Regions from separate parts of the Chryseobacterium sp. G0162 genome, predicted to be linked through region 1. Evidence: riboswitches for the same ligand, from Rfam matches in the RefSeq annotation. Region 1 holds a riboswitch; each other region holds the start of a gene.

Region 1 (8,209 bases):
CTGACTACATATGGACAGAGTGATTTTTTGGATGATATAAGGGAAACAATTATTGACGACCAAAGGGTGTTGGCGGTAAAATCAGGATTTAAGAAAAGAGTTCCGGGCAGAACCCTGGGCATTTCAAAAACCGGTTCTATCACCTATATCCAGCCGGACAGTGTTGTAAAACATTATTTCAAACTTCGTGAAAATGAAGAGGAAGAGAAAAAAGAGATTGATAAAGTTTTAAGAACGCTTACTGCTGAACTGGCAGAATTCCAGCCTCAACTTTGGAGATATCAGGTGTATATTTTTGATCTTGACCTGATAATGGCTAAAGCTAAGTTTGCTGAGCTTATCAACGGTGTTCTTCCAAAGATCAACCGTCATAGAACATTGAGACTTAAGGATGCTTTCCATCCGTTATTGTGGTTGAGAAATAAGGTAGAGAACAAAACAATTCACCCACAAACCCTGGCTTTAACGGATCATAATAGAATTATATGTATTTCCGGACCTAATGCCGGTGGAAAATCAATTACATTAAAGACTGTAGGCTTGCTGCAATTGATGATTCAAAGTGGGATTCTGGTCCCTGTTCATCCAAAGTCCGAAATGTTTTTCTTTGAAAAGATCATGACTGATATAGGTGATAATCAATCTATTGAAAACCATCTATCCACTTATTCATCAAGATTAAAGAAAATGTCCGGAATCATCCGTGAGGCTGATGCGAATACACTTTTACTGATTGATGAGTTCGGAACGGGTTCTGATCCTGAATTGGGAGGTGCTTTGGCTGAAAGTTTTATGGAATTTTTCTACGATAAGAAGAGCTTTGCGATCATTACAACGCATTATACCAACATCAAATTGGTTATAGAGCAGCTTCCAAATGCTCAGAACGCGGCAATGCTTTTCAATGAAGAGACCCTGGAGCCCATGTACAAACTGGAGGTTGGCCAAGCAGGAAGTTCTTTTACTTTTGAAGTTGCTGAAAAGAATAAAATCCCAAGGTTCATCATTCATTCTGCTAAGAAAAAGGTAGAACATGACATTGTGAATCTTGATAAAACGATTGTAAAGCTTCAACAGGAGAAATTTGAGGTTGAAAAACTGAAATCGGATCTTGCGGAAAGAAAAGAATCTGTAGAAGACAAGCGTGATAATCTTCAGAAACTGAATGACCAACTTCAGCAGAAACTATTCAATTTCCAGAAACTTTACGAAGAGGAACACCGTAAACTCCAATTCGGGAATAAGATTGAAACGTTCATTGACAGCTATACAAAAGGAAAATCCAGAAAAGATGTGGTGAAGGACTTTGTGAAATTGCTCGAACAGGAAAAATTCAGAAAGATTGGTGCTGATAAGGATGAATCCAAACGTCTTCAGGTGGTTAAGAGAAAGATCACCCAACAGCTTAAAAAGGAAGAAGTGATTGAAAAAATTGCTGAAACCAACGAAAAACTGGAAGAAAAACGCAAGAGTGACCGCGAAATATGGATGAAAATAGGGCAGCGTGTTCGAATTACCGGAAGTACCAGCGTAGGAACGATTGAGAAAATCTCCAGAAATAAAGTGATTGTCAATTACGGAACTTTCAAAACGACGATTGATGCAGATGAACTAGAGAGAATTTAATCCATTTGAAAATGGATCAATTTGAGAGTTTGAAAATTAACTGAATACAATAATGGAAGAGAGTGTCTGAGGATGCTCTCTTTTCTTTTGTATATTCTCATGAGAATTTCTTATTTTTAACAAAAAACAATAATTATGAAGCCATTAAAAGTATTATCAGACCTTATTCCAATACCAAGTTACACCGTCATTATTCTATGTTTTTTCTTTCCTTTTTTCCTGATCAAGTGTGGTGATACCACCTTAATGTCTATTAAGGGAACAGATTTGGTAACAGGCGTTTCCAAGCAAGCAATGAATGATCGTATGAAGGAGAATTTGAAAAAAAACTCTCCCTTTGGGTCCGCTTTTGGAAATGATTCTGATGACTCATCGTCAAATGCTGACAGCGAGTATTCACCACTTAATGCTTCCAATGATAAAAATAACAAAGAGAATATTCCCCCAAGTCCGTTTATCATTCTTGCTTTTTTAGCTGCCATTGCAGGAATTGTCATTCATCTGATAAAAAGTATTAAGAAAAAATATATCTATCATATTGCCATTTCCCTGTTGGGTCTTATCTCTTTATTAACTTTCTATTTAACATTCCAATCCAAGATGGAAGGTCTTGGAAATAATAAAGTTGGAATGGGATTAGGCGGCGGCGTCACCATCAGCTATGGTTTTGGGACTGCCTTTTATGTATGTGGAGCGTTGTTCCTGCTCGTGCTTCTTTTCTTCGGAGTCTTTTCCTATTATCTTAAAAATGATCCGAAGGCTATTTATGACTCGTCAAATCAGAGGTCAGAGTCTTAGTACAAGATTTGTAGATAAAACCATTATTCTAACATGTACAAGATCTATCGCTCAGTATTTTTAATTGGGATTTTCAGTATTTCGTCTTTTATGAATGCCCAGCAGAAAACACCAAATCCTGCACAAAAATTCAGTACGATAAAAATTGATGATATTTCAAAGGAAAACCTAATTACACCTACTTATGAGACCCTGGTTTCCTATGCCAAACAAAAGCAGCCTGTCAATGGGATATTTTACACCGCAACCTATAATCAAGACACCAATACACATAGTGTAGAATTGAAAGACAAAGCTGACAGCCTTGTTCCATTAATCTCTTATGAATTCAAGGACGGAATAATCAGCTCTATTATGACAGGTAAAAGAGATACACAAAAGTATACAAGAACAACTGAAAATTCAGGTTATACCCAGCAATTCTCTAACGCAATTCAGACCCAAATTGACTTCTATAAAAATGGCTTAATTCATACCATAAGACATTTTGGATATGGAGTAAAAGCTTCCGGCTATCCGGTAGGGATATGGTATGCCTATTCTGAAGATGGTACATTACAAAAGAAAATAGACCATGACTCTCATTTCAGAATGAGTTTTTATGACCTTCTGGCTATAGGAGATTCATACGGCTTTCCTAATATAGGTATCACTAGAGCTTTTAATGATATTCATTCCTATTGGTACATCTTTCTCAATCCACATCCAGAAGACAGAACGACGAAAGAGATAACAATATTGGTAGATGATAAAACAGGGCAAATAATATACAGTATCACTAATGAACAACAAAAATATTTGAAAACTAAAGCCTATGATAGACTAAACCTTAGCAAAGAATCCCTGGAATGGGTACTGGAGAATGATAAGTACCATATTCCTGATGAAGAATTTTATAAATTATTTAGAGGGTATTGGTAATTTCAATAAATACCTTTTTATTTTACCCATCCAAAAAACATTTAATTTATATATTTGGGGATCTAAAATTTGTTAAGATGATTTCAGTAAACAAGACATTGTACCTGTCTGCTTTCAGTTTTTTTTCTTTAGCCTTCGTCAAAGGACAGAATAAAGTTCCTTTTGGTGTTGTAAAAGCTGAAGAAGGCTATGCCAATGTTCGTGTGCATAAGGATAATTACAGGAAAATTGTAGATAAGATCCGCATGCGCAAAGGGGATGTTTTTGTTTATGTAAAGCCTGCTCCCGGAGAAACGGAATGGATCTGGATCAAATATCCTGAAAAGCAGGACGAGGACAAACCTTTTGTACGCTATGAAACCCTTGACAAAGAAGGAATGGTGAACAAAGAGCGCATTGCCTTTGTTGATCAGCTTCCCGCCTATACACCTTCTAAATCTAAAAACGGAAAATCACTGATCTTTACAGATAATTCTGACCCTAAAATTCCTACTGCCCAGAGAAGTAAAGTGGTGATTGACATATATCCATCTAATGCCAGTTACCGTAAAAAGGAAAAAGATGCCGAAGGAAAGCTTCTTACCATTGATAAAGTAAAACCATGGGGAATTGGAAATGATCTTCCTGAAGGAATGACGGAGATTAAATCAATCAGACTTCAACAACCTGGAAGAGGTTCTGTTTTCGTGAGAGAAGCCATCAAAAATATGTTCCAGCCTACCATGGATTTCAACAATATTGGAGTAACCTCTCTGGACAATGACAACATTTTCCTTTACATGATCAATGGTTCCGGCGAAAACAGATATACAACCCTTTGGACTATCAAGAAGGGAAGAGTAATCAGCCAGATTATTTATCATAATCCGGAATAAATTCATTAATTTTGCAGCCGAAAAAGTTTTACGCTTATTCATCATAGAAACTGGTTCTGCATAACCGCAGATTAAAAGGGAACCGTGTGAAAATCACGGACTGTCGCGCAACTGTAAGTAACTGAAATCTTTATCAAAAGATCCACTGTGCGAGGCATGGGAAGGAGATAAAAGATGTTACAAGTCAGGAGACCTGCCGATTTCTTAAACAAGAAACTTTCGCGATTTGAAGTTTTATTGATCTGATGGATTCTTTCAGGGGCCTCCAACGTTCCTGTCATTATTCTGTTGTTTTGATACGATTTCATTTCGCCTTAATTAATAATGAAATATGACTACAGAAGAAAGAATTGAAGCTGCAGAAACCAGAATCTTTAAAGCGGTTTTCCCTAACACAACCAATCATTACGATACTCTTTTCGGAGGTACAGCCATGCAGCTTATGGATGAAGTAGCCTTTATTGCTGCGACCCGTTTCGCAAGAAAAAGAGTGGTAACAGTAAGCAGTGACAAAATCGATTTTAAAAAACCAATTCCTGCCGGAACAATTGTAGAACTGATCGGAAAAGTTTCATATGTTGGAAAAACCAGTATGAAAGTAAGTGTTGAGATCTACACAGAACAAATGTACTCTTACGAAAGAGAAAAAGCAATTGTGGGAGACTTTACTTTTGTAGCAATTGATGAATTCAAGAAACCAATCCAGATCTTATAAATAAAAGTTTCGGGCGGCCTTTGGCCGCCCGAAACTTTTCATACTATTTATTTTAAAACTTTTTCCGTTTCCAGACCTTTCCTCAGTAACAGTTCAAAGGCCTCTCCCATTTCATCCGAAGCTCTGGTAATGGCATTTTCAAGCATATTTCTGATCTGCTTTTCGGTAACCCCAGCCTCTGTCCAGCTTTTTCCTGAAGTATAGGAGTTCAGAATAAAAGGCATAATCCTGTCAATAGAACAGGCAAAAATGGCATCCGGAGTTGCCTCTTCCTCAAACTCAAGCCATAGATTAAAGAATTCCGAACGTAAAGGCTCATCCAGAATTCCGAAAATTTTCTGTGCAGACATCTTTTCTCTTTCAAACTTTCCTACCATAGCAGCTTCGTCGAAAAGAAAAGTATCACCCGCTTCAATTTCGACAAGATCATGAATGGAAAGCATTCTTATCACTCTCAACAAATCAATATCCATACGGTTTTTAGCATAGGGATAAAGGATTTGGGCCAGAATAATGATCTGCCAGGAGTGTTCTGCTGTATTCTCTCTTCTGGAATCATCTGCATTGTAATTTCTTCTCTGTACATTTTTCAGGGCATCTACAGCCAGGATAAAATCGATTTCTTTCTGGATTTTCATTTTACTTTCCTCTATTATATTGATCTGATGGATATACCTTGGTTCTGGTAGTCCACTTATTATTCTTTTTTTCTTTGATGATAACTTTCACATAGCCATCTTCGCTTTCGTCTTCTTCTTTTTCAAGCACTTTATCGAGTCCTTTATTTGGAATGACTTCATATTCTGTAGTAAAAAAATTACAACATCCGGATTTTCCAAAGGCAATAAGGCGTTTACGAACCGGATCTGTTTCAAAAAAATCAAAATTATCTGATCCCAACTCTGTAAGTTCTTTACTTTTTACAAACGACATTCTGGTACTATTGAATACATATACATCATAAGATGCTGAACTGTAATTCCCCATATTTCCATTTCTTATCGCCAGATCTTCGGTTCCGTCAAAATTAAAGTCACCAAAAATCACAGGACTTTGTTCATTTGTTAGGGCTATTACTTTTCCACGCTCCAGCCTCTGTCCTTTTCCAAGTTTTAAAACCAGATTATCTGATGTAAAGCTCTGCACTTTACTGTTTTTATTATCAAATACCTCAACAGTTCCTTTATCCATACATTGGTCATCGAAACAATTGTCTATATGAATGATAGCATTATAATTTTTGGATGCCTCTTTAACTTCAAATTGATATTGTCCAAAACATAAAGGACCTAATAGCATAAAAGCGGATATACTCCTGTAATAATTCAAAATATTCATGTTCATAGTAATATTGGATTCAAATGTTTTATAAAAAACTTTCAAACAAAAATACGAATCATAGTTCCGATTTCAAAACTCAAATGTATTTAAACATCTTTAGAGAAATGCTTTTACAAATAATTCGTATCTGAAAACTGCAGCTAAAAGATATCTTACACAATATAACTAATTATACTTTTATTTCCTGTCTTGCCATTCTGTAAGGATCTAAACATCCAAAACATTATTAATCCACTATAGCTAAAAATATTTTATCAGCGATGAAAAACCTAAGTATTTACATTTATCAAAAAAACAATTTTTACGTCCTCTATTTTCCCAAATTCTTAAACTTTTTTGAAGATTTCTTTCTTAAAATTTAATGAGTGAAATTTTACACAAAAATTATTCAACTGATTACCAACACATTAATCATTTCATTTTCAAAATTTCACTACTTTGTATTGCATAATACCATTTTATTTACATATCTTTGTAATGTAAAATTAGAATAGGCTCAACTAGCTAGGAGCATTTTTCTAAAATATAACCTTAATTAACAAAACTTATCAAAGATGAATACTGAAAATACCAAAGCGCAAATGCGAAAAGGAATTCTGGAATTCTGTATTCTAAGTCTCATCAATAATCGCGAAATGTATGTTTCTGATCTTATTGACGAACTGAAAAAAGGAAAACTGGATGTTGTGGAAGGTACCCTCTACCCTCTTCTCACAAGACTTAAAAATGGAGAGTTTCTCTCTTACAGATGGGAAGAATCTACTGGAGGACCACCCAGAAAATATTATCAGATCACAGAAAAAGGAAAACTTTTCCTGGATGAACTTCAAAACACGTGGAATGAGCTTACCGCTTCAGTAAACCAAATTACACAACAACATTAAAAAACAAAGCTATGAACAAGACACTCTCAATAGGACTCGCAGGTTTTTCTTTTACAATAGAAGAACACGCATATATAAAGCTCAGCGATTACCTGAACGCTCTGAGAAGCTCACTTGATGCTTCGGAAGCAGATGAGGTAATGCATGACATAGAAATAAGAATGGTGGAGATCTTCAGAGATTCTCTGGGAAAACGTGAAGTGATCAACGATACGGATGTAGAAAAAGTAATCGCACAGATCGGAACACCTGAAAAGATCGAAGAGCAGGAAGAAGCTTATTTTTCTGAAAAAAATACAACTAAAAATACAAACACAGGAAATCCTTATACAGACAAAAAACAATTGTTCCGTGATCCTGAAAAACAGAAAATTGCAGGGGTTTGCGCAGGTTTAGCTCATTATGTAGGAATGGACATTACTGCCATGAGAGTTATCTGGGTAGTTGTTTTCTTAGTAATGATTCCTGCCGCAGGAAGTGCTTTAGTGATCTTACTTCTTTATTTAATCCTTTGGTTAGTACTTCCAAAAGCACAAACCGCTTCAGATTTCCTGAAGATGCAGGGAAAGCCTATGAACTTCGACAATCTTAAGAATGAGTCTAATAAATTGGTACAATTTGCCAATGAATCTACTCAGAGGGTCGGAGAAATCTACAACGAAAACAAACCTTACATTGACAATGCAGGAAGTGGAATATGGAATATATTCAAATATATAATTGGTGCATTCTCTGTATTGGTAGCTGTAGGAAGTATTATTGGAGTATTTGTACTATTTGCCCTTTTCGGGATGGATACAGATTTCCCTGGAGCCAATCAGATCAGATTCTATATGGATGATAACGGTCTGGATAAAGTACTGGCAGCTATCATGATTATAGGAAGTTTAATTCCTGCCATTCTTTTCAGCTTACTAAGTATTAAAATATTCTCTCCAAAAACAAAACTGAGAAATCTTGGATGGGTAGTGGGCGGATTATTCCTTCTTCTGATCGGACTGGGGACTTATTTCGGAATCAGCATGGCTAAGAAAAACCTGATCTACAAA
Region 2 (8,209 bases), 2.3 Mb from region 1:
ACAAGGAATTCATTATTGCCTAATGCTGTAATATCACAAACCGAATCGGAAGCTCCACCATCTTGTTTATATAGATATTGTTTCGTTTGCCCCGTACTGATATCGAAAGTTACGATTCTCGTTAAGGTTGTATTCGTTGCCAGCGCCTTTGAAGGAACAAACATCATCGATTGTATGGTTCCTACCAGTGTTTTTCCGTCCGGAGTCATACAAAGGCCTTCCATCCCTCTGTTCGCTCTTCTTTTAGCTAACACTGCAGGTAGTTTTCTGTTTCCTGTATTTACCCCAATCGGACTTATTCTTTCTAACTCTACTCCATCAGCGTTATAATGAACGATGTGTGGTCCGTATTCATCAGAAACCCAGAATGTCCCGTCGGGTGCTGCCACAATACTTTCACTGTCTAAACCATATTTATCCGTACCCAGAATATTTCCAGCCGCATCATAAGCCACTTCTCCCGTGCTTCCCATTCCTACAGGATTTGGAAGTCCTGTAATAGGCTGACCGGATGGGTTTTTAAGTTTAATATATTTAATGACTTCCACATTCCCTTCTGCATTAATTTTAAAATGCATTATCGTTGGTGTAAAATTGGGGGTTAAAAACTTTTTCCCACTTAGGTAATCTGTGTTCGGGCCACGGTCTGTAATGACATAAAATTCTCCTTTTCTTGTAGGATGGGCGGCTGCGCCGGATCCAAATCCGCCATTAATAACATCCACTCCGTTTATTGTTGCCATTTTTGAAAACGGAAACTCCTGAGGAAGCTTAGAATAATTAATATCCTGGTTATTTACATTGTTGTCATCATCTTTACTGCATGACCATAATGAAGCCATCATCAAAGCAGATAATAGTAGTTTTTTCATATTAACTTTTATGGCGCGAAAGTATAACTTGATTATAAACTGATCTTAAATGTAATGCTAATTGTATTTTAACAATATAACCTTGAGATGAATTCAATATAAACAATAAAAATTGAAATTTAACTTCGAAAACCCAAAATTAAAACCCAATTCATTATCAATCAATAAAACCCATTATTAAAAATACAATTCAACATCAGAAAAAACTGAACATTGCTATGTAATTCACAAAACAGACATCAAAAATTTATATGATATATTTGCACCGTTTTTAAGGTTGAACACTGTTCACAATAGGGAATCAAGTGAGAATATTATTCAAATCTTGAGCTGTACCCGCAACTGTAAGCTGTTTTTACCTATAGCTATTAATTATACCACTGGATCAACATCCGGGAAGGTTGGCTATAGGATGCGAGCCAGGAGACCTGCCTTAAATACCCATTTAATTTCAGGATGAAAAATCATCCTGTCAATAAATAAGTTTCGGGAATAAAACTTTAATTTAATTATATTATGAGAAAAATCTCTCTTTTTTTCTTACTGCTTTGTATGCAGTTTTTCTTTGCTCAATTCACTGAAAACGACATTAAGTTTTGGGTAGGAACCGGCTCCAAAAAGGCTTACTTCATTGCCGATTTCAATGACACTAATACACCTGCCTCCTATGCGTGGGGCTATCGTTTTGATGGTAATAATTTAATGGCGGAAGACATGATTAATGCGATTGCGGCGGCAGAACCTGCAATAGAGGCTGATATTCCTTCAGGGTTTTTATACAGTTTCGCATACAATAACCATACTCCAAGTACAGATGATTACTGGATTACCTGGTCTGGTCCCAATGCCGGGAATATGTCCAATCAAAATAATGGTGTAGGTTATACTGCTTTAACAGATGGATTGTGGTTTGGTATTACCTATGGTATTGATGAAATCGACACTCCACCATCAGCTCCTGTACCGGCTTACAGCTCCCAATGGTATACCTCATCTCAAATTACCAATTGGATTGGTACAGGAACTAATAAAAGTCTTGTTGTTGTAGATTTTGGAACCAATAACTCTCATGGTGAAGCCAACTCCTTCGTTTTTGGAATTCAATATAATGGCAGTATAACAGCAGCACAGGCTTTACAGCTAATTCAATCCCAAGCTTCATATTTCCATTTCACTTCTGGCAATAATCAAATTTCCAGTCTGTCATTAAATGCCTTCACGGGAAACAACTCTGGAGCAGAAAACTGGAAATTATATACAGGAAAAGATCTTTCCAGCTGGCAGAAAAAGAATGATCTTAGCCAGATACAATTGAGTAACAATAGCTGGTTGGGATTAAGCTTCGGAGAAAGAAGACCTTTCACTCCTACTGAGGCAAGTAACGCTACACTATCCGTCTCTTCTGTAAATAAAAAGGCCTTATTCAATATTTATCCTAATCCAACGAGTGATTTTATTCAGATTGAAAGTTCTGAAAAGGTGAAAGAAGTAAATATTTATTCTTCTTTAGGGCAGAAAGTAATGACTTCACAGGCAACAAAGATTAATCTTAAAGCCTTAAATACCGGAATCTATTGGGTTGAGGTTAAGACGAAAAGTGGCTCTACGGTGCATAAAATTGTGAAGAAGTAGAAAGGGCTATGGTTTGGACCACCCCGTCAAAAATTCTTTGAATTTTTGACACCCCTCCGGAGGAGGGGAATATCACGTCTTCAATTGTTATTTTCGTTATAGCAATTCGTGCATTCGTGGCAAACAAAAAAAACGCATCCAAATTGGATGCGTTTTTCAATATGATTATACAATCAATTATTTTTTTTCTGTAGATCTCTGTAAAACCTCATCTACCATTCCGAAGTTTTTAGCTTCTTCAGAAGTCATCCAGTAATCTCTATCGGAAGATTTCTCTACCCACTCATAAGTCTGTCCTGAATGAAGAGCGATAATATCATAAAGCTCCTGCTTCAATTTCAACATCTCTCTTAAGTTGATTTCCATATCAGAAGCAACTCCCTGAGCTCCTCCTGAAGGCTGGTGAATCATAACTCTTGAGTGTTTAAGTGCAGAACGTTTTCCTTTTTCTCCTGCCACCAATAATACAGCTCCCATTGAAGCAGCTATACCTGTACAGATTGTTGCTACATCCGGCTTAATGATCTGCATAGTGTCGTAAATACCTAATCCTGCATACACACTACCACCAGGAGAATTGATGTAGATTTGAATATCTTTAGAAGGATCTGCACTTTCTAAGAATAAAAGCTGAGCAGTAACGATATTCGCTACCTGATCGTCAATTCCTGTTCCCAAAAAGATAATTCTGTCCATCATCAAACGAGAGAAAACGTCCATCTGAGCAACGTTTAATCTTCTTTCTTCCATGATGTATGGAGTAAGATTCGTTGGTCCATACATTCCCATATACTGATCGGTAACCAGACCGTTGTTTCCTAAATGTTTTACAGAGAAATCTCTGAATTCTTTTTTAATGTCCATATTTATATTATGTATTATTTTAATACTATTTTCAACGTTTAAATTACAATATTTATTCCTAAAATTTTATAGGACTTTTTGTCACAGAATCCGGAACTTTTTTGTCTTTGCCCTATCTTTTTCTATTCCCATAGATTCCTTTGATCGGGGAATATTCAATGATATTACTTAATCTGATGGAAGCCTGTTTCAACAAAGTGATTTTTTTAATCAGCTCATAGTATTTTACTTCATCAGTATTGCTATATTGATCCAGTTCCTTAGCTGTTTCTGTGATCAGATAATCAATATATCTGTATTTATGCAGTAAAACATCACCCTGAATCTGATCTGCCACCTTATCCCCGTAATTAGGCGGATAAATGTTTCTTGAAGCCCAGTTTTCCAGCTCATCCAGTGGCATCAAAGCATCTACAACCTTTGTGGTAATTTCCTCGTCCATAAAAGATACAAAAAAGTTTCCACTTCTCAACTCATCTTTCTGAATTCCCTCTCTTACCTGATTGATAATGATCTCATTTTCTTTGACTAAAAATGCGTACTGCTCTTCTTCAAAATGATGAAGAATCTCTTCAATGACTGTAATCTGATACTCTTCATTATTCTCATTTCTTCTTTTCAGGACAATATCTCCAAACATCAGCATATGATCTACCAGTTTATTCTCCATAAACAGAACATCGAATAAAAAAGGATCTTCCTTTTCCTTATCCAAAGGAACAATCTCCAGCTTTGGTGCTACTTTTTCCTTCTGTTGTTGCTGAACATGATGGGTCTGATTCTGGGTAATCTGCTTCTGAACATCCAGTTCATTGAAAAGACTCTGTTCAGAGAGTCCGAATTTATTGGAAACCTCCTTCAGGTATACCTCTCTTTTCAGTGCATTCTGTACAAAGGAAACCGATTTTACAATATCACGGATGGCTTCTGCTTTTTTGATAGGATCATTTCCTACATCCCGCAACAGAATTTCTGCTTTAAAGTCGATGAAATCCATCGCTTCATTTTCGATGTATTTTTCTACATATTCCTGCGGATGTTTTCTGGCAAAAGAATCCGGGTCATCACCATCCGGGAAAAGCAGAACACGAATGTTCATCCCTTCTGTCAGCAACATATCAATACTTCGGAAACTAGCTTTAATACCGGCATTATCTCCATCGAAAAGAATCGTTACGTTTTCTGTAAGTCTCTTGATAAGTTTGATCTGTTCCGTAGTCAGGGAAGTTCCCGAACTCGCTACAACGTTTTCAATTCCGGACATATGAAGTGAGATCACATCCATATACCCTTCTACCAAAAGACAGCCATTCTTTCTTGAAATAGCCTGCTTACTTTGGTTTAATCCATAAAGAACATTGGATTTATGATAGATCTCCGTTTCCGGTGAGTTAAGATATTTTGCTGTTTTTACATTATTCTTAAGAATTCTGGCACCAAAACCTAAAACCCTTCCTGAGAAACTATGAATCGGGAAAATAACCCTTTCCCGGAATCTGTCAACCCCTGCCGGAGTATTTTCGGGAAAAATAGAAAGTCCGGATTTTTCAAGAATTTCTTTAGTATACCCTTTCTCTATTGCATAAGTAGTAAAAGCATTCTTTTTTTCAGGAGAATATCCAAGCTGGAATTTTTTAATAATATCATCCTTAAGCTCTCTTTCCTTAAAATAAGCAAACCCTATACTTCTGCCTTCTTCATCATCCCAAAGGATTTCCTGGAAATAAGTATTGGCAACTTCATGAATTTTATATAACAGATCTTTTTCTGTTTGGGCGTGTTTTGCTTCTTCAGAAATTTCACGCAGATCTTCCTCTATTTCAATTCCATATTTCTTGGCAGCATGACGAAGGGCTTCAGGATAAGTGAAGTTTTCAATTTCCATCAGGAAAGAAATGGCTGTCCCTCCTTTTCCTGTAGAGAAATCTTTCCAGATCTGCTTACTTGGAGAGACTACAAAACTAGGAGACTTTTCCTCGTGAAAAGGGCTGAGTCCTTTAAAATTAGACCCTGCTCTCTTCAACTGAACGTACTCTCCTACTATCTCTTCTACTCGTATCGTTGAGAAAATTTTGTCTATTGTCTGCTTCGAAATCATATTGCAAAATTAGGTATTTTAAGCAAAAGTTTGTGAAGTTTGCCAAAAGTTCGTGAACTTTAAATCATAGACTTTGGGCATCAAATAACAAAGTTGTTTAAACTTTGCAAAGCCACAAAAGTCACAAAAGTTTTATTTTAAAATACTTTAGTTCACATAAGTAAGTTTAAAATAATTCTGCAGAAAAGCTCACATAAGATGAAGAGTTAGAAATTTTCGCAAAACCTAGATGTTCTTATTATGTTTAAAGTTTGGATCTAAAAAAATCTTAAGCAGCTACACTTTTTATCTTTAAAAAATAAGGAGCCGACATACAATTTTATACAAATCTTCTTATTATGACCTTGTCATTCTGAATACAGGCTGAAGGTCTGCGAACGTAGTTCAGAAGTGAAATGAAGAATCTAAGATATATATGAAGTTCTTCCTTCTTCAGAAATCGAAGATTCGACGTAGTCAATGACAATGGGGTAAAATCGTATATGGTAATTTTCATATTATTGACTTGCTTACTTCTAAAACACTATTACCTTCTCACTCTAATACTCTCAAACCTTCCACTCTAAAACTTATTTCATTATTTTTGCAAACAAATTAGCCTATGCAATTCACTATACATACAATTGAAGACTGGCAGGAAGTTGTTGACAGTATTCTTCCTCAATTAAAACATAATATCCTTTTGCTTAAGGGAAATCTTGGAGCTGGAAAGACTACTTTCTCTCAATTTCTGCTAAAAAATCTGGGAAGCGAGGACGAAGTAAATTCTCCTACCTATTCTATCGTTAATGAATACAATACTTCTAAAGGAAAAGTATTCCATTTCGATCTTTACCGCTTAAAAAACATTGAAGAAGTATATGATATTGGAATCGAAGAATACCTTGATAACTCTTTTCTATGCATTATTGAGTGGCCTGAAGTGTATGAAGAAGAGCTGTATGGCCTTAACTACCACACAATGAGCATCGTGAATACGGGTGAAAACAGAGAAGTGTCATTCGATTAAATATTATGTATCTTTGCTTATTAATTCAGTATTAAAATAACAATCTGTAAGACATAATTTAATTTAAGGATGAGTACAAATATTTTTACTCCTTTCACAGAAGAAGAATTGATGCCGAAAGAGGAAAAATTGGAGGTTATAAAGAAGGGAAAACAGTTCAGTATTGGAATTCCTAAGGAAACTTGTCTCAACGAAAGGAGAACCTGCATTACTCCGGACGCTGTACAAGTATTGGTAGAGCACGGCCATGAAATTATCATAGAAGCCGGAGCCGGAGAAGGTTCATTTTTTACAGATTTACAGTATTCTGAATCTGGGGCAAAGATTACCAATGATCCTAAAGAAGCATTCGGACAGGACCTGATCCTGAAAATCAACCCTCCTACCTTGGATGAAATTGATTATATGAAACCTAATACCTATATGGTGTCAGCTCTTCAGATCAATCTTCGAGACAAGGAGTATTTCCTTAAGCTTGCAGAGAAAAAGGTCAATGCCATTGCCTTTGAATTTATCGTGGATGAATATAAGCAGCTGGCATTGGTAAGATTAATCGGTGAAATTGCAGGAACCGTTTCTATTTTATATGCTTCTGAATTATTAGCACTATCCAATGGATTAATGCTTGGCGGAATTACAGGGGTAAGGCCTGCTGAGGTAGTGATCCTGGGAGCTGGAATTGTAGGAGAATTTTCCACAAAAGCTGCCATTGGCTTGGGAGCAAGTGTAAAAGTATTCGACAACTCATTGTCAAAGTTAAGAAGACTCCACACCATGGTAGACAGCCGTGTACCTACTTCCATCATTGATCCTAAAGAACTCAGCAAAAGCTTAAGACGTGCTGATGTAGTCATTGGAGCTCTTCCAAGATTAAATATGACGCCTATTGTGACTGAAGATATGGTCATGAAAATGAAAAAAGGCAGTGTCATCATCGATATTACCATAGACAACGGTAAGGTTATTGAAACCTCTGAACTTACCACAATGGAAGACCCTTATATTATCAAACACGGAGTGATCCACTGCGGACTTCCAAACCTTACTTCAAGAATGCCGAGAACCACTACCAAGGCTATCTCGAATTTCTTCCTTTCCTATATTTTAAATTATGACGAAGAGGGCGGCTTTGAAAACATGCTGATCCGCAAAAATGAAATGAAGCAGAGCTTATATATGTACAAGGGAAGACATACCAAAAAGATCATCTGTGACCGTTTCGGACTTACGTACCACGATATCAATCTTTTAATTTTCTAAATGAAAAAACTTAAATTTTATGCAATAGGCTTCCTTCCGGGGCTACTTATCGTATTTTTTATATTAAACAAAAAAGGGGCAAGCTGCAGCGGTTACTTACCCAACAGCCGTGTGATTGCAGAATCCCTTTCTAAAGAATTCAAATACTCTGAAGAGGCTAAAACAGAGATGAGCACTTATAAGATTGATGAGAAGTTTATAAAAGACAGCATCATTACCAACGGAAAGGTAGATTTTGACAGAAGTCATGCCCAAAAGAAGCCATGCCCCAATTATCTTATAACCTATCCTGAAAAAAATCCGTCTTACGAGATTACTTTTGAAAAGTGTGAGGAAACCGTAACTGTAAATGCTCTTAAGAAGCTAAAATAGTTTCAAAAATCATAGCTTTATGGAAGGTAATTACTACATGATTCATGATTATCTGATATTCATCGGAGTTTTTGCCATTTTCCTTTTTCTAGCCGTAAGTAT
Region 3 (8,209 bases), 960 kb from region 1:
GAAGGGTACATAGGAGCACCTCCTACCATTACTGTTTTTTCTTTCATCATTTGTGCATTTACCTTCCCACTGAAAGCAAATGATAAAGCTACCATTGCTAAAACTGTGATTTTTGTTCGTGTGTTCATTGTAATATTTTTTTAAATTAATTATAGTTAATTTGTGTTTTAATATCATTTACGAGCTTGGTTTTATTTTAGATTGAAAAAAAATAAAATTTAATTTAAATTACTGTAAATCAGTGTATTATTTTTTACTTGGAATAAAATCAAGGCAAATAGAGTTCATACAAAAGCGTTTTCCTGTCGGTTTCGGACCATCTTCGAAGATATGTCCCAAATGAGAACCACATCTTCCACATAGAACCTCTGTTCGGATCATATTGTAAGAAGTATCTTTTCTGTAGGTAACACTATTTTTACGAATGGGTTGATAAAAAGACGGCCAGCCACAAGTAGTAGCAAATTTTGAAGTAGAAAGAAACAGGGCATTTCCGCATACTGCACAATAATAGGTTCCTTTCTCATCAAGTTCATAATATTTTCCAGTGAACGCAGTTTCAGTGGCTCCTTCTCTGGCAACCTGATAGAGTTCAGGTTTTAAAATCTTTTTCCATTCCGAATTACTAATCTTCAGTGGAGATTCAGCAGTATGGGAGTAATAAGGATTTTTAGTTTTAAAAAGATCTGTTTGTGCTTTATATTCTCCGGTGGCTATTGCTATACAAGAGAGTAATAGTAGTTTTGATATTAGATTTTTCATAATAGTTATTTTAAATTTTTCTCTTAATATCATATACGGGATAAAAGAATATTCAGATTTTGTTGAGAATATGTTTTATTTTATTACATTTGGATAGAAAAATAAAAGTTATTAAAACAACCTGCTCAGAAGAGGAACTTATCGTTTTACTGAAAGAAAAAAACGAAAACGGTTTTCATTATCTGTATGACCACTATTCCGGTGCGTTGTATGGTGTTGTTCTTCGTATTGTTCAGTCTAAAGAATATACGGAAGAAATCCTCCAGGATGTTTTTGTTAAAATTTGGAATTCTATTCATCAATATGATGCTTCCAAAGGAAGATTTTATACCTGGATGATTAATATTGCCCGCAATACAGCGATCGATTATCTAAAATCGAAAGGATTCCAAAACGAACTTAAAAACCAATCACTTCCAGATTTCGTATATAACACTACAGAACTTTCAACGACCAATAATTCATCCGATTATATTGGATTTAACAATGTACTTGAAGGACTGGAAGTGGACAAGCAGGAACTCATTAATCTTGCTTATTATCAGGGATATACCCAAAATGAAATATCCGAAAAACTGAAGATACCGCTGGGAACGGTAAAAACTAAAATGCGTAATACGCTGATGAAATTAAAAGATTTGCTAAAAGATTATCAATAAATTGAACACTAAGGAATACATATCATCCGGAATTATAGAATCTTATATTCTAGGTCATGCTTCTCCCGAGGAAGCAGGCATTTTGGAGTGTGTGATGAAAAACAATGCTGAAGTGAAAGCCGCTTATGAAGAAGCGCAAAAAACTTTGGAAGATCTGGCTACTGCCCAGGCTGTAACACCTCCAAATGATCTGAAATCTAAGATTTGGAATACCATTCAGCAGAAACAGTCTACTGAAGAAGAAACCCTTTCTATTCCTGTAAATACTCCTGTCTCAAAAGATCGGGAGGAATTTAAAATTGAAGGAGAAACCAAGAAGAATACTAATTGGAAAGCCTATGCTGTTGCGGCATCTGTTTTATTTCTTGTAAGTATTGCAGGCAATCTATTTTGGATGAACAGCCAGTCGGCTACGAAGCAAGAAATGACAAAATTGGCAGCAGAAAAGCAATCTCAGGATGCTGCTATGAAAAAGATGGATCACAAACTGAATATGTTCTCTAATCCGGATATGCAAATGGTAATGTTAAAAGGCGTAGAAAAGCATCAGGATGCCAAAGCCATGGTTTTCTGGGATAAAAAGACAAAAGAAGTTTACCTGAATGCTGAGAATCTTCCTAAAGCCCCAACCGGGATGCAGTACCAGCTTTGGGCTATTGAAGACGGAAAACCTGTAAATGCAGGAATGTATGCCGAAAATAAAGATAGCCAGATTGCATTGGCTACCATCTCAAAAGCACAGGCTTTTGCCATCACACTTGAAAAAGAAGGCGGAAGTAGTGTTCCGACTATGGAAAATATGTATGTAATGGGAGGAATATAAGATTCCTATTCAATATTCATCTCCTATCTGGTTAAAAGCTTTTTATCATTTTTAAAGAATGCTTTTAGAAAAATTATTCAAAGAGTTCAATGTTGATCTCAATACATTTAATACAGCTGAATCTGAGCTTTTTGACCAGTTTTTTGAACGAATATGGGTTAAAAAGAACACATTTCTTATTCAGGAAGGTGAATTAGAGAAATACAGTTATTTTATTTTCAATGGTATAGCACGTTGCTGGACCTTAAATCATAAAGGTGAGGAACAAACCTTCTGGTTTTGTAAGGAAGGCTCCTTTTCTTTGTCTAATATTTCATTTACCCTCCAGGAAAAGTCAACTTTTAATGTGCAGACCATTACAGATTGTGAAATATATAGGATTAATCAGGAACAGGCTATCAGGCTATATGAAGCGATTCCTGGTTTGAAAGCAGTCTTTGAAAATCTGACAGCCAGATTGTTGAATAAGCTTTTGAATAGAAATATCGACCTGATAAAATACACTCCCGAACAGTATTATTTACAGATGATGGAAGAATTTGGAAATACTTTCAATTGTATTCCATTAAAGGATATTGCTTCTTATTTAGGGATTACTCCACAAGCATTAAGCAGAATACGGAAACGGATTTTTTAACCCAGGTTCAGTGGTTGAGAGGTAAAAAATACGATTTTTGCTACTCAAAATTTACGACTATGATAAGAGAAATACATGAAATAGATTATCCTCTGCTAATGAAAATCTGGGAAAGTTCTGTACTCAATACCCATGATTTTCTGAAAGAGGAAGATTTTAATTATTATAAAAAAGAGATTCCCGGTTATTTTGAACATGTTATTTTATTAGGGTTTGAAGAAAATGGAACTTTAGTTGGATTTATGGGAATTGCTGAAGGAAATCTTGAAATGCTGTTTATTCATAACGATTATCGTGGTAAAGGGATTGGTAAAAAACTGATTCAGTATGGAATCAATCATCTAAACGTAAATAAAGTAGATGTGAATGAACAAAATGCTCAGGCCGTGGGCTTCTATCAATATATCGGATTCCGTGTTCTTGATAGATCAGCATTAGATAATCAGGGTAAAGAATATCCTATTTTACATATGGGATTATAATTTGGTAAAAGAAATTTATATGATAACCAAAAAGCATCCAAATCGGATGCTTTTTTGATTTTCTATGAGGTTGAAAATAGTTAAGATGCATATTCTACAGACGCTTCTTTAGCAGCAGCAACCATAGCAATTAAAGCTTTTTCTGTTTCTTCCCAATGTCTGGTTTTCAATCCACAGTCAGGATTTACCCAAAGCTGATGAGCAGGAATTACATCCTGTGCTTTTTTCAGCAGTTCAATCATTTCTTGCTTCGAAGGAACTCTCGGAGAATGAATGTCATAAACTCCGGGACCGATTTCATTAGGATATTTGAAATCTGCAAAAGCATGTAGAAGCTCCATTTGAGATCTTGAACATTCTATCGTAATCACATCCGCATCCATATCTGCGATATTCTTAATGATATCATTAAATTCTGAATAACACATATGAGTATGAATCTGGGTAGCGTCTTCTACTCCACTTGCTGATATTTTAAATGCCTCTACAGCCCATTTCAGGTAATTTTGCCATTCTGTTTTCCTCAATGGAAGGCCTTCACGGATAGCTGGTTCATCAATCTGAATAATTCTGATGCCTGCCTTTTCCAGATCCTGAACTTCATCACGAATGGCAAGAGCAATCTGTTTACAAGTTTCAGAACGGGGCTGATCATCGCGTACAAATGACCATTGTAATATGGTTACAGGACCTGTTAACATTCCTTTTACCCATTGATTGGTTTGAGACTGAGCATATTGAGACCAGTATACGGTCATAGGTTCAGGTCTGGAAACATCTCCGAAGATGATCGGAGGTTTTACGCAACGGCTTCCATAGCTTTGTACCCAGCCGTTTTTAGTAAAGGTAAATCCTTTCAGTTGCTCTCCGAAATATTCCACCATATCATTACGTTCATATTCTCCATGTACAAGAACGTCTATTCCGATACTTTCCTGCCAACGGATGGTTCTTTGGGTTTCTTCTTTTAATAGAGCATCATATTGTTCTGTAGTCAGTTCTCCTTTTTTGAATTTTGCCCTCCAGGTTCTTACTTCTGCTGTCTGTGGAAATGATCCGATGGTTGTAGTGGGAAATAAAGGAAGCTGCAATGCTTTTTGTTGCTCTTCTTTACGGATATGGAAAGAATTTTTTCTTTGTGAATCTTTCTCAGTCACGGCATTCGCTCTGAGTTTTACATTTTCATTATGGATCAATGAAGATGTTTTTCTATCTGAAACCGCTTTTTTATTTTCTTCAAAATCCTGAAGAATATTCTCATCAGAAGTTTCTGAAGCTAATTCTTTCAGGGTAACCACTTCTTTTACTTTTTGTTTTGCGAAAGCGAGCCAGTTTTTGATTTCAGCATTAAGGCTGGTTTCAAAGTCTAAATCACATGGTGAATGAAGCAGGGAGCATGACGGAGCGATTAAAACTCTTTCAGATCCCAGTGTTTCGGTTGCTTTTTTAATAAAGGATAGAGAGTTTTCGTAATCATTTTTCCAGATGTTTCTTCCGTCTACGATTCCAAGAGACAGACTCAGGTGTTCAGGAATAGAATGAAGAACATCTTCGAGTTGTTCAGGATTTCTTACCAGATCAATATGCAGAACATTTACAGGAAGTGATGTGGCAAGAGCTAAATTATTCTTTAATCCTTCAAAATAAGTGGTTACAATGAATGTAAGCTTCGGAAACTGTCTTCTAAGTTCAGCATACACAAAAGTATAGACTTCTTTTGCTTTTTCATTGATATCTAATGCTAAAAAGGGTTCATCAAACTGAATCCACTGAGCGCCCTGGCTTTGTAGTTTTGAGATAATCTCAACATAGACCGGAAGAAGATTGTGGGCAAGATCCAGTTTATCAAATCCTTCTTCTTTCTCTTTTCCTAAAAGCAGATAAGAAACGAGACCGATAATCACAGGTTTTGCATTGATCCCCGCCTGTTTGGCGCCTGCAAATTCATTGAAAATCTTATCTGAAGTAAGTTTGAATTGCTGGTTTTTATAAAATTCAGGAACGATGTAGTGATAATTGGTATCAAACCATTTGGTCATTTCCATGGCTGTGATATCTAATTCATCTTTCTGGTATCCTCTTGCCATGGCAAAATAAAGATCCAATTCAGAATTGTTTTTTTTCAGGGCTACTTCATGATAGCGCGTTGGAATAGCGCCTACTACCAGACTCATATCCAGAACCTGATCGTAATAAGAAAAATCATTACATGGAATAAGATCAATTCCGGCTTCTTTCTGAAGGTTCCAGTTTTGACTGCAGATGTTTCTTCCTACGGTAAGAAGTTCTTCCAAAACAATTTTACCTGACCAATATTGTTCGCAGGCTTTTTTAAGTTCTCTTTTGCTACCAATACGCGGGTAGCCCAGAATGTGAGTTTGCATTTTTACAAATTTTAAATTAAACTTATTTTAAATGCTCTTTTCATGCTTCGGAATGCTTGCTAGGATAGAAAAATTTGAAAATCAATGATACAAATGCATGGTACTACTTCATCCGGAGATAAAATGTACTGCAATATATCATCTGTATGACTCAAAAGCTTCAGATCGCGAAAGCATTGTCAATTCAGTAAAGGCAGGTCTCCTGACTTGTAACGGTTTCTGTCATCCTTCCCGCTTTTGGCAGTGGATATCCAAGGACAGAAACCTTTGGTGTGTTACTTACAGTTGCGCGACAGTTCGTGATTTTCACACGATTCCCTATTAATTTACCTTAAGTAAAACCTTTCCTGTTTGATGAAGATTGTAAAGAACTGATCTTTTATCAATATCAAGCCTGATAAAAGATTTTAATTTTGTGTAAAATTATTAAAACAGAATATAATAGCAATTAAAAGTAATTTATTCGGTTAATTAAACTTTTTAAATTATATTATATAGAATATAATTCTGTAAATTTGGATGATTTTAAACTCTAAAAGAATAATATTCTGTGGAACAACTCGATGATAAGGATTTAAAACTCTTGAAACTGCTTCAGAACAACGCAAAACTGACAGTTAAAGAGCTGGCAAAGGAAGTTAATCTATCTCCATCTCCTGTTTTTGAGCGGGTAAGAAGGCTTGAGCAGGAAGGTTTCGTGAAAAGATATGTGGCGGTTCTGGATGCGGAAAAGCTTAATCGTGGATTTACGGTGTTTTGCCAGATCAAATTAAAAATTCATGATCGGTCCGTAGGTTATGATTTTGTAAAAGAAATTCTGGAAATTCAGGAAGTGGCAGAATGTTACAATATTTCCGGAGATTTTGATTTCTTATTAAAGGTTCAGGTTCGGGATATGAAACATTATCAGGATTTTGTATTCAATAAGCTAGGCTCTGTAGATTCTATAGGGAGTACCCATAGCACATTTGTAATGGCTGAAGTAAAGAATAATCAAGGGATAACTTTATAAAAAGGTATCCGTTAAAAATTTAGACATTGAATTTCACACTGTTGCAAGAATTAAAATTGGGGCATACACAGTAAATAATAGTTATGTTTTACAAATGTTCTGCCCCAAAATATAGATTATATTGTTATTTTTATTCCGGCTGAGATATTAATGCCTGGTAGCGGACTTAGGAACTTTAGTTGTGAGTTTTGAAGCCTTGCTTCAGAATTCAACAGATTGTTTCCTACGATATAATATTCCAAATTTCCTATTCCTAAGCTATCGTCTTTATAGGAAACGCGGACATTAAGCAATGAAAATGCAGGCATTGGAAGTTCAGGATTAATATTCTTTCCTAAGTATTTTTGTTTTAAATAATGGTCAAAACCAATATTAATACTGAAATTCTGTATATTACCTTCAAGATTAAATCCAAAACGGCTGGTAGGCATATTCGGCATATAATCACCATCGCTCCATTTTCTTATTGAGCTGTCTGCAACACTGATGTTTCTTACCAGATCATAATAAGCTCCTATTTCCCATTTTCCTATTTTGTTAAGATCAACTTTGTAAGCAGCTTCTGCTTCAACTCCGTTGATTTCAGTATCATCAGAACGCCATTCTTTAACCAGGAAAACTTCCCGGGAAATTCCGGTGTGAGCGAGATAAATATAATTTTTATAGGAAGTATGGTACCAGTTAGCAGATACACGAAGATTTTTCAGATTGATTCCGGCTCCCAGTTCTACAGTTTTTGTTATTTCTTTATCTAGTCTGTCATCACCGTTTTCTTCCGTCAGGATCGCGAAATGATTATTCCCTGCGTAAAGTTCGTTCACTTCCGGGGCTCTTTCGGAGTGATTATACTGGGCTTTTAAGTAAGCTTTTTTAAAGATATTCCACTGTGCTGAAGTATGAAGCTGGTGAAGCGTAAAATCCCTGTCGCTGAGGTTTCCTCCTGAAAGGCCACGGCTTCTTACGTATTTTTTATCTGTATCTGCTCTGCGCTGAACATGGTCATTCCTATAACCTAGATCCAGTTGAACACTGTTGAAATCAAGATGCTGCATCGTAAATATTCCGATTTCGCGGCTTATCGTATTGGGTAGGTATCTCTGTTTCCCATCTCCTGTCATATCTCTATATTGAACGTCAAGACCTGTGGTTCCACTGAGGAATTTCAGTTTTTGTTGTACAATTTCCAAACGCCCATTATGCTGATTCACTTCAAACTGATTGGCCCGCTGGCGATCAATAAGTTCAGCGTTTTTTGAAAATACTCCCATATAATTTAATTTGATACTGGAAATTGGGAAACCTGTAAATTGATAACCGGACTCAAACATTGCTTTATGAGATAAACTCCTGATATTGATAGGTCGGTACTCTATTTTAGGTTGAGGCTTTCCGTGAGTGTGCTGCTGCATTTTGGGAAGAGTATAGCCAGGAACACCAAAATATGAATAAG
Region 4 (8,209 bases), 160 kb from region 1:
CAAAAATGCTTCTTTAAACCTGGTTCTCAGATTTTCCAGTTTTTCGATAAAATCATTGATGTTTTCCACCTGAATTTTTGCAGCCAATTCTGCGGCATTATCTGCATGGCCTCCATATCCCTCGAAAAATTTAAAAAATTTGAAATCATATAAATTTTCAGGGAATTTAAAGTACCAATATACTCCTAAAATCATGATGAACCGGGTTGATAATTGAATAAAGATCAAATTTAAATAAAAATTCACGTTCTAAAACATTCAAAACCCCTAAATTTGTGATCAATAAAATTTTACTTGGATGCTTAGGAACATTTCAATTGCGGCAGCTACTTTTTTGTCCGTAGTTACAATCAATGCACAGAAGAACAAAAATTCTCAATTGGAAAGACCCAAATTAGTAGTAGGTCTTGTAGTAGACCAGATGCGTTGGGATTATTTATACCGTTTTTACAACAAATATGGAAATGACGGTTTCAAAAGACTTTTGAATACCGGTTATTCTTTAAATAACGTACACATTCCTTATGTACCTACCATTACTGCTTTAGGACATACTTGTATTTATACAGGATCTGTACCTGCGATTCACGGAATTGCCGGAAATGACTGGACAGATAAAGATACAGGTAAAGGTGTATATTGTACTGCCGATGACAGCGTTCAGCCAGTGGGGACAACCAATACCAAAACAGGAAGCCATTCACCTAAAAATCTTTGGTCAACTACAGTAACGGATGAGCTGAGGCTGGCAACAAATTTCCAAGGGAAAGTAGTCGGAGTTTCTTTAAAAGACAGAGCTTCTATTCTTCCTGCAGGTCATACACCAAACGGAGCTTTCTGGTTTGATGACAGTACAGGAAACTTTATTACCAGCACATGGTATATGAATGATCTTCCTCAGTGGGTAAAATCATTCAATTCTCAGAATTTACCGGAGAAATTGGTAGCTAATGGGTGGAATACTTTGCTCCCGATCAATCAATATACAGAAAGTGCACCAGACAATTCTCCTTGGGAAGGATTATTAGGTAGTGCAAAAACACCTACATTCCCTTACAATGATCTTGCAAAAGATTATCAAACCAAAAAAGATAACATTCGTTATACTCCTTTCGGAAATACGTTGACATTAAAGTTAGCAGAAGCTTCTGTAGAGGGAGAAAAACTGGGAGGTGATAATATTACAGACTTTTTAGCCATCAATTTGGCTTCTACGGACTATGCCGGGCATAAATTTGGGCCAAACTCAATTGAAGTGGAAGATGTTTATATCAGATTAGATCAGGATTTAGCACAATTCTTCAATTATTTGGATTCAAAGGTTGGAAAAGGACAGTACACGGTGTTCCTTTCTGCTGACCATGGTGGAGCACACTCTGTAGGTTTTTTAAAAGAACATAAAATTCCTACGGGATTCTTTGGAGAAGGTGCTGAAAAGAACCTCAACCAAAAGCTGAAAGATAAATTCGGAGCTGATAAATTGATCAACGCTATTGATAATTATCAGATTTATTTCGATAGAAAAGTATTGGCAGACAGCAAACTTGAATTGGATGATGTAAGAAACTTCGCTATTAAAGAACTGGAAAAAGATCCTACTGTTTTATATGCAGTTTCTGTAGACAGAGTGTCTGAATCAAGCATTCCTGAGCCCATCAAGCAAAGAATTATCAATGGAATCAACAGACAAAGAAGTGGGGATATTCAATTGATCTCTCACGACTCTATGCTTCCGCCATATTCTAAAACAGGAACTACTCATAGTGTATGGAACTCTTATGATTCACACATTCCGTTAATCTTTATGGGTTGGGGAGTGAAACAAGGTGAAAGCAATAAGGCTTATCACATGACGGATATTGCCCCTACAGTTTCTTCATTACTGAAAATTCAGTTCCCAAGTGGAAATGTTGGAAATCCAATTACAGAAGTTATAGGTCAATAATCTTAATAACATATAAAAAAAACATTCCGCTCCGGAATGTTTTTTTATTTTACATACACTGGAAGGTTATTAATTCTTTTTTAGATCAGGATTCAATCGATTCTGCTTTCGTATTTCTTTCATAAAATTCACTTTTTGCCTAATACATTTAAAAAGCTATCTTTGCAAAAATTTTGGTTTCCAGTATATTGGAATGAAAAGGGAATTGGGTGAAACTCCCAAACTGTCCCCGCAACTGTAAATCGCAATAAAAGTTTCTGTAAATAGCCACTGTATAAAAACGGGAAGGCACAGAAAGCGAAAGTCAGGAGACCTGCCAGAAAATTAATCAAAAAAACATATTGCTTTCGGAGGAAAAGTAGAAGGATATGGATATAAAAAGATCTCTAATACTATTTTTGTCATCTTATGGCTGTTTTCTTTTCGGACAGGAGAAAGCTGTAGATACTATTTATATTTTCGACAGCCAGATGAACAAGGTGAAACAATTTCACCCTGTGAAAACAATTCATGCTGAAGATGTTGAAAAAAACTCCAGTAACCTTTCCGAAGTATTAAGATTTCAGTCTTCCATTTATATTAAAGAAAACGGACGTGGTGGAACTGCCTCACCATCATTTAGAGGTACTACTGCTCAACAGACTTCTTTTGTTTGGAATGGAATTAATGTTAATTCCAATTTTCTAGGGCAAGGAGATGTGAACAATATTTCCCTATTCGGATATGACCAGATCGGAATAAAAGCAGGGGGAGGAAGTGTGACTTATGGTTCCGGCGCTATTGGAGGAAGTATTCACCTGGACAACAGCCTTAATTTCAATCAAGGTTTTCACGGCAGTCTATTTTCTGAAGCAGGATCTTTTAATACTTTTAATAATTTTGTTAAAGGCTCATACAGCAATGATAAATTCAGTTTTAAGGCTTCAGGAAATTATTCTATCAGTGAGAATGCTTATGAGGTGAATAAAGAACCCCGGAATTATATAAATCTTAACGGAGAATATTACAATACAAATTTTAATATTTCAGCTGCTTATAAATTCGCTCCACATCATCAGATTTCATGGATTTCTGAATGGTTTAATGGTCAACAGCATTTTCCAATCTTATTTGACAGAGAAACGGAAACAAAATATCAGACTCAAAATGTAAGAAGCCTAATTTCCTGGGATTGGAATAAGACCCGTTTTAATAACTCTTTTAAAGCAGCTTATACGGAAGAAAATTTCCAGTATTTTAATGATATAGACAGACCTAAATTCAGTAGTGGAACTGGAAGGAATTATATTCTGAAGAATGATTTCAATTATTTTCTTACCTCAAAGTGGAACTTCAATATTATTGGAGAATACCAATTTAATAAAGGTGAAGGTTATGGTTCAGGAATAGACCATGTCAGTAGAAATATGGGGTCCATTGCTGGATTGATAAGATATTTTCCTACCACTGATTTACGTTTTGAAGCAGGAATAAGACAGGATTTTGTTGGAGTGACTAAGTCGCCTCTTTTATTTTCTTTTTCAGGAAAATGGAATGCTTTAGATTGGTATAATCTGGGATTAAGTGTTTCAAGGAATTTCAGAGCTCCTTCTTTCAATGATTTGTATTGGAGACCGGGTGGAAATGAAAATTTAAAACCGGAAACTTCTTATCAGTTTGAATTGAGAAACCAATTTAAAGCTGGTGATTTTAAACTCTCTCTGGTTCCTTATTATATGGATATCAGAGATATGATAAGATGGCTTCCTACTTCCTTTGGATATTATAGTCCTGTAAATACTGAGCATGTAAGATCTTATGGAGTAGAAGCTCAAGCAGAATTTGCTAAACGCTTTGGAAAACATTTTCTGAATGTAGGTTTAGGATATGCCTATACAAATTCCCAGGATCTTGAAAAGAAGAAACAGCTGATGTATGTGCCATTTCATAAGTTTACCGGAAATATTGATTATCAGTATGAATTTATAAAAGTATACGCTCAGGGATTGTTTACCGGACTTACCTATACAGATTCCAATGAGAAGAAAAGTGAGGCACTGAAAGAATATTTTGTTATGAATGCTGGTGTTGGGGCTACGTTTTTAAAGAATTATACTTTGGGCTTTAAGATTAATAATATTTTCAATCAGACTTATTATACTATGTTTGCTTATCCGTTACCCGGAAGAAATTACAGTGTAAATTTAAATATCAACTTTTAAAAATAAAATTTAATATATATGAATATCAAAAGAATTTTACCTCTTGCATTTGCGTCTATGCTACTTTTCAATGCTTCTTGTAGCAGTGATAATGATATAGAAATTATTCAGAAACCTTCATCAGGTGCTTATGAAAACGGAATTATTGTTTCTAACGAAGGAGGGTTCTCAAAACCTACTTCTGATGTTACCTTTATTACTAGTAATCTGGGAACAGTTTATACTAACATATACTCTAACAATAATGGAGGAGAAGCATTCGGGAAAGTACTTCAGAGTATAGGCTTCAGTGGAGATAAGGCTTATCTTGTAGCCAATAGTCCCAGTAAAATTGATATTGTAAACCGATATACATTTAAAAAGCAGGTTACAGTAACAGAAAATCTTGATAATCCAAGATATATTGCATTCTCCGGGAATAAATATTTTGTAACAAATAATAATTTTGCTGGTAAAAATAAGCTTAATGCCTATAATATTTCAGATAATTCATTTTTTGGCAGTATGGGATTTCCGCGTTATGCTGAAAAAGTAGTTGAGGCAGAGGGTAATATTATTGTGCAGACAGATGGTATTGGATATGACACTAATCCACCCTATAACTCATTTGCCACTGGTTATACTATCACAGTTGTAAATCCTTCTACAATGGTTAATCCTAAGGTCATTACATTACCTACTAAAGGAATTATCAAAGATCTTATTTCTTACAAAGGAATTGCTTACGTACTAGTTTCTGATACAACAGATTCTTACATTTATAAAATCAATTCAGTCACTGGAAACTATACTACAACTACGCTTGCTGGAATTGCTGATGTTCAGAAGCTGAGAGCTGATAATAATATGTTTTATTTTATTACAGGTTCTAACAATATTTATAATATGACTGTTGGGTCTTCTTTCGTTTCTAAAGTTCCTATTGTTAAAGCATCCGGTAATGTATATGGTTTTGATGTAATTGACGGTAGAATTTTTGCATCAGATGCCAGCTTTACTGAAGATGGTAAAGTAAATGTTTATGATGCACTAAGTGGTACTCTATTGAAAAACTTTACAGCAGGTGTTGGAACAAACGGGTTCTATAAAAATTAAAAATTACGCTTCGGCGTATATAATATAATTTTTTATTTTTTCATCATTTGTGTTTTTTTCCGGGCGGGTTCTTTAGAACCCGCCCGGCTTTGGTATATACCTTATTGAAGCACAAAAAAAGCTGGATCAAAATCCAGCTTTTTTTTATTGAGTAAAAATTAATTCATTTTTAATCCCAGCTTTTCAGCTTCGGCAATCACAAATTTTGTTGCTTCTTCCTTTTCATTAGCAATTTCACCTTCAAGGATTGCTTCTTTAACTTTTTCCTTTAAAATACCGATTTCACGGCCCGGCTGAAGGTTAAACATTTCCATGATCTCTTCTCCGGTAATAGGAGGCTGAAAGTTTCTTACCTGATCTTTTTCCTCTACTTCTTTGATCTTTACTGCTACATATTCAAAGTTCTTTTTGAACTTTTCCTGCTTTTTAGAATTTTTGGTCGTGATGTCTGCTTTACAAAGAGTAAACAGTTCTTCAAGGTCTTCTCCGGCATCAAATAAAAGCCTTCTTAATGCAGAATCTGAAGCATCGTCCGTAATCAAGGCGATAGGTCTGGAAGAAAGCTTAACCATCTTCTGAACATATTTCATATCGCTTCCTAATGGCAGTTTTAATCTTTGGAAAAGAGCTTTTACCATTTTGGAGCCTAAGAATTCATGCCCGTGAAATGTCCATCCTGTACCTTCAACAAATTTTTTCGTAGGTGCTTTTCCTATATCGTGAAGTAATGCAGCCCAACGCAGCCAAAGGTTATCAGTATTCACAGAAATATTATCCACTACTTCAAGAGTGTGATAGAAGTTATCTTTGTGAGTCTGTCCTTCAACTTCTTCAACTCCTTTCAGTTCAATTAATTCAGGAATAATAAGCTTTAAAAGTCCTGTTTGCTCCATTAATTTTAATCCTACAGAAGGTTTTTCAGATAACATGATTTTATTGAATTCCACCATGATTCTTTCCATAGAAACAATCTTAATTCTTTCCGCTTCCTGCTTGATGGCTTCTAAAGAATTTTCTTCAATTGTGAAGCCTAAAGTTGAAGCAAAACGAACTGCTCTCATCATTCTCAAAGGATCATCAGAATACGTTTGAGCGGGTTCCAAAGGAGTTCTTAAAATCTCTTTTTCCAGATCTTCAATTCCATTGAACGGATCTATAAGTTCCCCGAAATTATCTTTATTCAAAGAAATAGCCATTGCATTGATGGTGAAATCTCTTCTTTTCTGATCGTCTTCCAAAGTTCCACCTTCTACTTCCGGTTTTCGGCTGTTCTCCGTATAACTTTCCTTTCGGGCACCTACAAATTCCAGCTCAAGATCTTTATATTTGATCATAGCGGTTCCATAGGTTTTGAATACGGAAACCTTTAATTTAGGATCGATATCCTGAGCGACATTCTGTGCCAGTTCTATACCACTTTGTTCCGTCACAAAGTCTATATCAGTAGATGCTTTTCTCTTCATCAGAAGATCACGAACATATCCACCAACAATATATACAGACTGGTTATTCCTTTCTGCAGCCTCAGAAATTATTTTAAAAAGTTTTAAATTCTTATTTTGAGTAAGATTAATTTTCATCGTTTATAATAGCGTCAATTTCTACCAATGCTGCTCATTAATCATAATGAGCGTACATTTTATTTATTTTTCCTTCTTCATTAAAAAACATTACTTCTACAGCATGTTTATCCATGATAGACCTATAAAATAATGCTACAGAATTTACCCCTGCTGTGGAATGAATCAGATCAAAATGCAGATCCGGAAACTTATCCAGCGCCTTTCTCCAGTAATCACGAACGGCTTCTTTTCCATTTAAAGAACTTTCTTTTCCTCCGGTAGCCATAGCAATCATGGGGGTGGTAATCTCAATATCATCAGAATAGTGGGTGAGGATACTCTCTAAATCGTGAGAGTTCCAAGCATTTATCCACATTTGAGCGAATTCTTGATGATGCATAACATGTATTTTACGAGTTGGATTTTGCAAAGATAGAATTAAAAAAAAGAAATCCTGCCGATATGAACAGGCAAGACTCTAAAAAATAAACAGATTAATACAGAATTTTTACTCTCTAAGAACTTTTATCCTGTTATCACTCCATATTTTGATTACAGAAGATCCTGAGTATTTTGAAACTTTCTCTCTGTCTTCTTCTACAGCATAATCTACAAGACTGATGATTTCCGGAGAAATATCAGAGAATTTCAATGGACTTTTATCACCACTGAAATTAGCAGAAGTAGAAACCAAAGGCTTATTCAGCTTGGTGATTAGTTTTTTACAAAAATCATTCTTCACCAATCTGATTCCGATGCTGCCATCTTCCGCAAGCAATTCTTTAGGCAAGCCTCTGGGATTTTCATAAACGATGGTTACCGGTTTTTCGCTTAAGTCAATAATTTCCCAAGCCATTTCAGGGACATCCACCAAATCCTGAAGTCTTTTTTCTGATTCTACCAGAATAATCATAGACTTGTTTTTTTCACGTTTTTTGATGTCAAAAATTTTGTTGACAGCTTCTATATTGGTGGCATCACAACCAATTCCCCAAATGGTATCAGTAGGGTATAGAATCGTTCCGCCGGATTTTAATATTTCAATAATAGGTTCCATATTTTTATTACATTCAAAACAGTGGATAAAGGTAGAGAATATATGAATTTTGTACAAAAAATTGAGGATAAAAAGGATGGTGGCATTGGTATGTTTTTAGGTTTTGGCTAAAGCCAATGGATTTGGAATAAAATTAAAAGACGGGCTAAAGCCCGTCTCTATTGATGTTTTATGTATGTAGAATTGTAAATATGTTATTCATTATCTAGGAATGAAAATAAATCTCGATTATAGCGTTCAAAATTATCTTACGACATTGTATCAGACTCAATAGAAACGGGCTTTAACCCGTTTAATAATAAATAAAGCATTCAATTTACACATTAAAATTATATTTTTCAATAAATTC

The links. A riboswitch is a leader RNA that binds a small molecule or an ion and turns the genes downstream of it on or off. The one in region 1 is predicted to bind cobalamin.
Region 2: linked by a shared signal. The riboswitch ahead of EG344_RS04360 (T9SS type A sorting domain-containing protein) and the one ahead of EG344_RS17615 (acyl-CoA thioesterase) in region 1 are both predicted to bind cobalamin.
Region 3: linked by a shared signal. The riboswitch ahead of metE (5-methyltetrahydropteroyltriglutamate--homocysteine S-methyltransferase) and the one ahead of EG344_RS17615 (acyl-CoA thioesterase) in region 1 are both predicted to bind cobalamin.
Region 4: linked by a shared signal. The riboswitch ahead of EG344_RS16955 (TonB-dependent receptor plug domain-containing protein) and the one ahead of EG344_RS17615 (acyl-CoA thioesterase) in region 1 are both predicted to bind cobalamin.

Annotation. Positions count from the first base shown of each region.
Region 1 covers NZ_CP033922.1:3,904,529-3,912,737, reverse strand. Annotated here, with positions in the region: gene EG344_RS17635 (endonuclease MutS2) at 1-1,626, shown strand, start outside; gene EG344_RS17630 (hypothetical protein) at 1,762-2,424, shown strand; gene EG344_RS17625 (hypothetical protein) at 2,458-3,345, shown strand; gene EG344_RS17620 (hypothetical protein) at 3,423-4,220, shown strand; cobalamin riboswitch at 4,255-4,436, shown strand; gene EG344_RS17615 (acyl-CoA thioesterase) at 4,552-4,935, shown strand; gene EG344_RS17610 (HD domain-containing protein) at 4,983-5,573, opposite strand; gene EG344_RS17605 (XAC2610-related protein) at 5,575-6,273, opposite strand; gene EG344_RS17600 (PadR family transcriptional regulator) at 6,831-7,160, shown strand; gene EG344_RS17595 (PspC domain-containing protein) at 7,172-8,209, shown strand, end outside.
Region 2 covers NZ_CP033922.1:947,777-955,985, forward strand. Annotated here, with positions in the region: gene EG344_RS04355 (esterase-like activity of phytase family protein) at 1-872, opposite strand, end outside; cobalamin riboswitch at 1,130-1,323, shown strand; gene EG344_RS04360 (T9SS type A sorting domain-containing protein) at 1,389-2,504, shown strand; gene clpP (ATP-dependent Clp endopeptidase proteolytic subunit ClpP) at 2,682-3,368, opposite strand; gene dnaG (DNA primase) at 3,481-5,466, opposite strand; gene tsaE (tRNA (adenosine(37)-N6)-threonylcarbamoyltransferase complex ATPase subunit type 1 TsaE) at 6,068-6,475, shown strand; gene EG344_RS04380 (alanine dehydrogenase) at 6,545-7,735, shown strand; gene EG344_RS04385 (DUF4258 domain-containing protein) at 7,736-8,107, shown strand; gene EG344_RS04390 (histidine kinase) at 8,127-8,209, shown strand, end outside.
Region 3 covers NZ_CP033922.1:4,860,910-4,869,118, forward strand. Annotated here, with positions in the region: gene EG344_RS21775 (fasciclin domain-containing protein) at 1-128, opposite strand, end outside; gene msrB (peptide-methionine (R)-S-oxide reductase MsrB) at 247-762, opposite strand; gene EG344_RS21785 (RNA polymerase sigma factor) at 852-1,421, shown strand; gene EG344_RS21790 (anti-sigma factor domain-containing protein) at 1,423-2,244, shown strand; gene EG344_RS21795 (Crp/Fnr family transcriptional regulator) at 2,303-2,881, shown strand; gene EG344_RS21800 (GNAT family N-acetyltransferase) at 2,941-3,363, shown strand; gene metE (5-methyltetrahydropteroyltriglutamate--homocysteine S-methyltransferase) at 3,444-5,747, opposite strand; cobalamin riboswitch at 5,922-6,108, opposite strand; gene EG344_RS21810 (Lrp/AsnC family transcriptional regulator) at 6,298-6,759, shown strand; gene EG344_RS21815 (TonB-dependent receptor) at 6,876-8,209, opposite strand, start outside.
Region 4 covers NZ_CP033922.1:3,740,690-3,748,898, forward strand. Annotated here, with positions in the region: gene EG344_RS16945 (hypothetical protein) at 1-195, opposite strand, end outside; gene pafA (alkaline phosphatase PafA) at 299-1,945, shown strand; cobalamin riboswitch at 2,103-2,281, shown strand; gene EG344_RS16955 (TonB-dependent receptor plug domain-containing protein) at 2,314-4,146, shown strand; gene EG344_RS16960 (hypothetical protein) at 4,165-5,241, shown strand; gene EG344_RS16965 (CCA tRNA nucleotidyltransferase) at 5,400-6,821, opposite strand; gene EG344_RS16970 (nuclear transport factor 2 family protein) at 6,859-7,203, opposite strand; gene EG344_RS16975 (L-threonylcarbamoyladenylate synthase) at 7,312-7,860, opposite strand; gene tnpA (IS200/IS605 family transposase) at 8,177-8,209, opposite strand, start outside.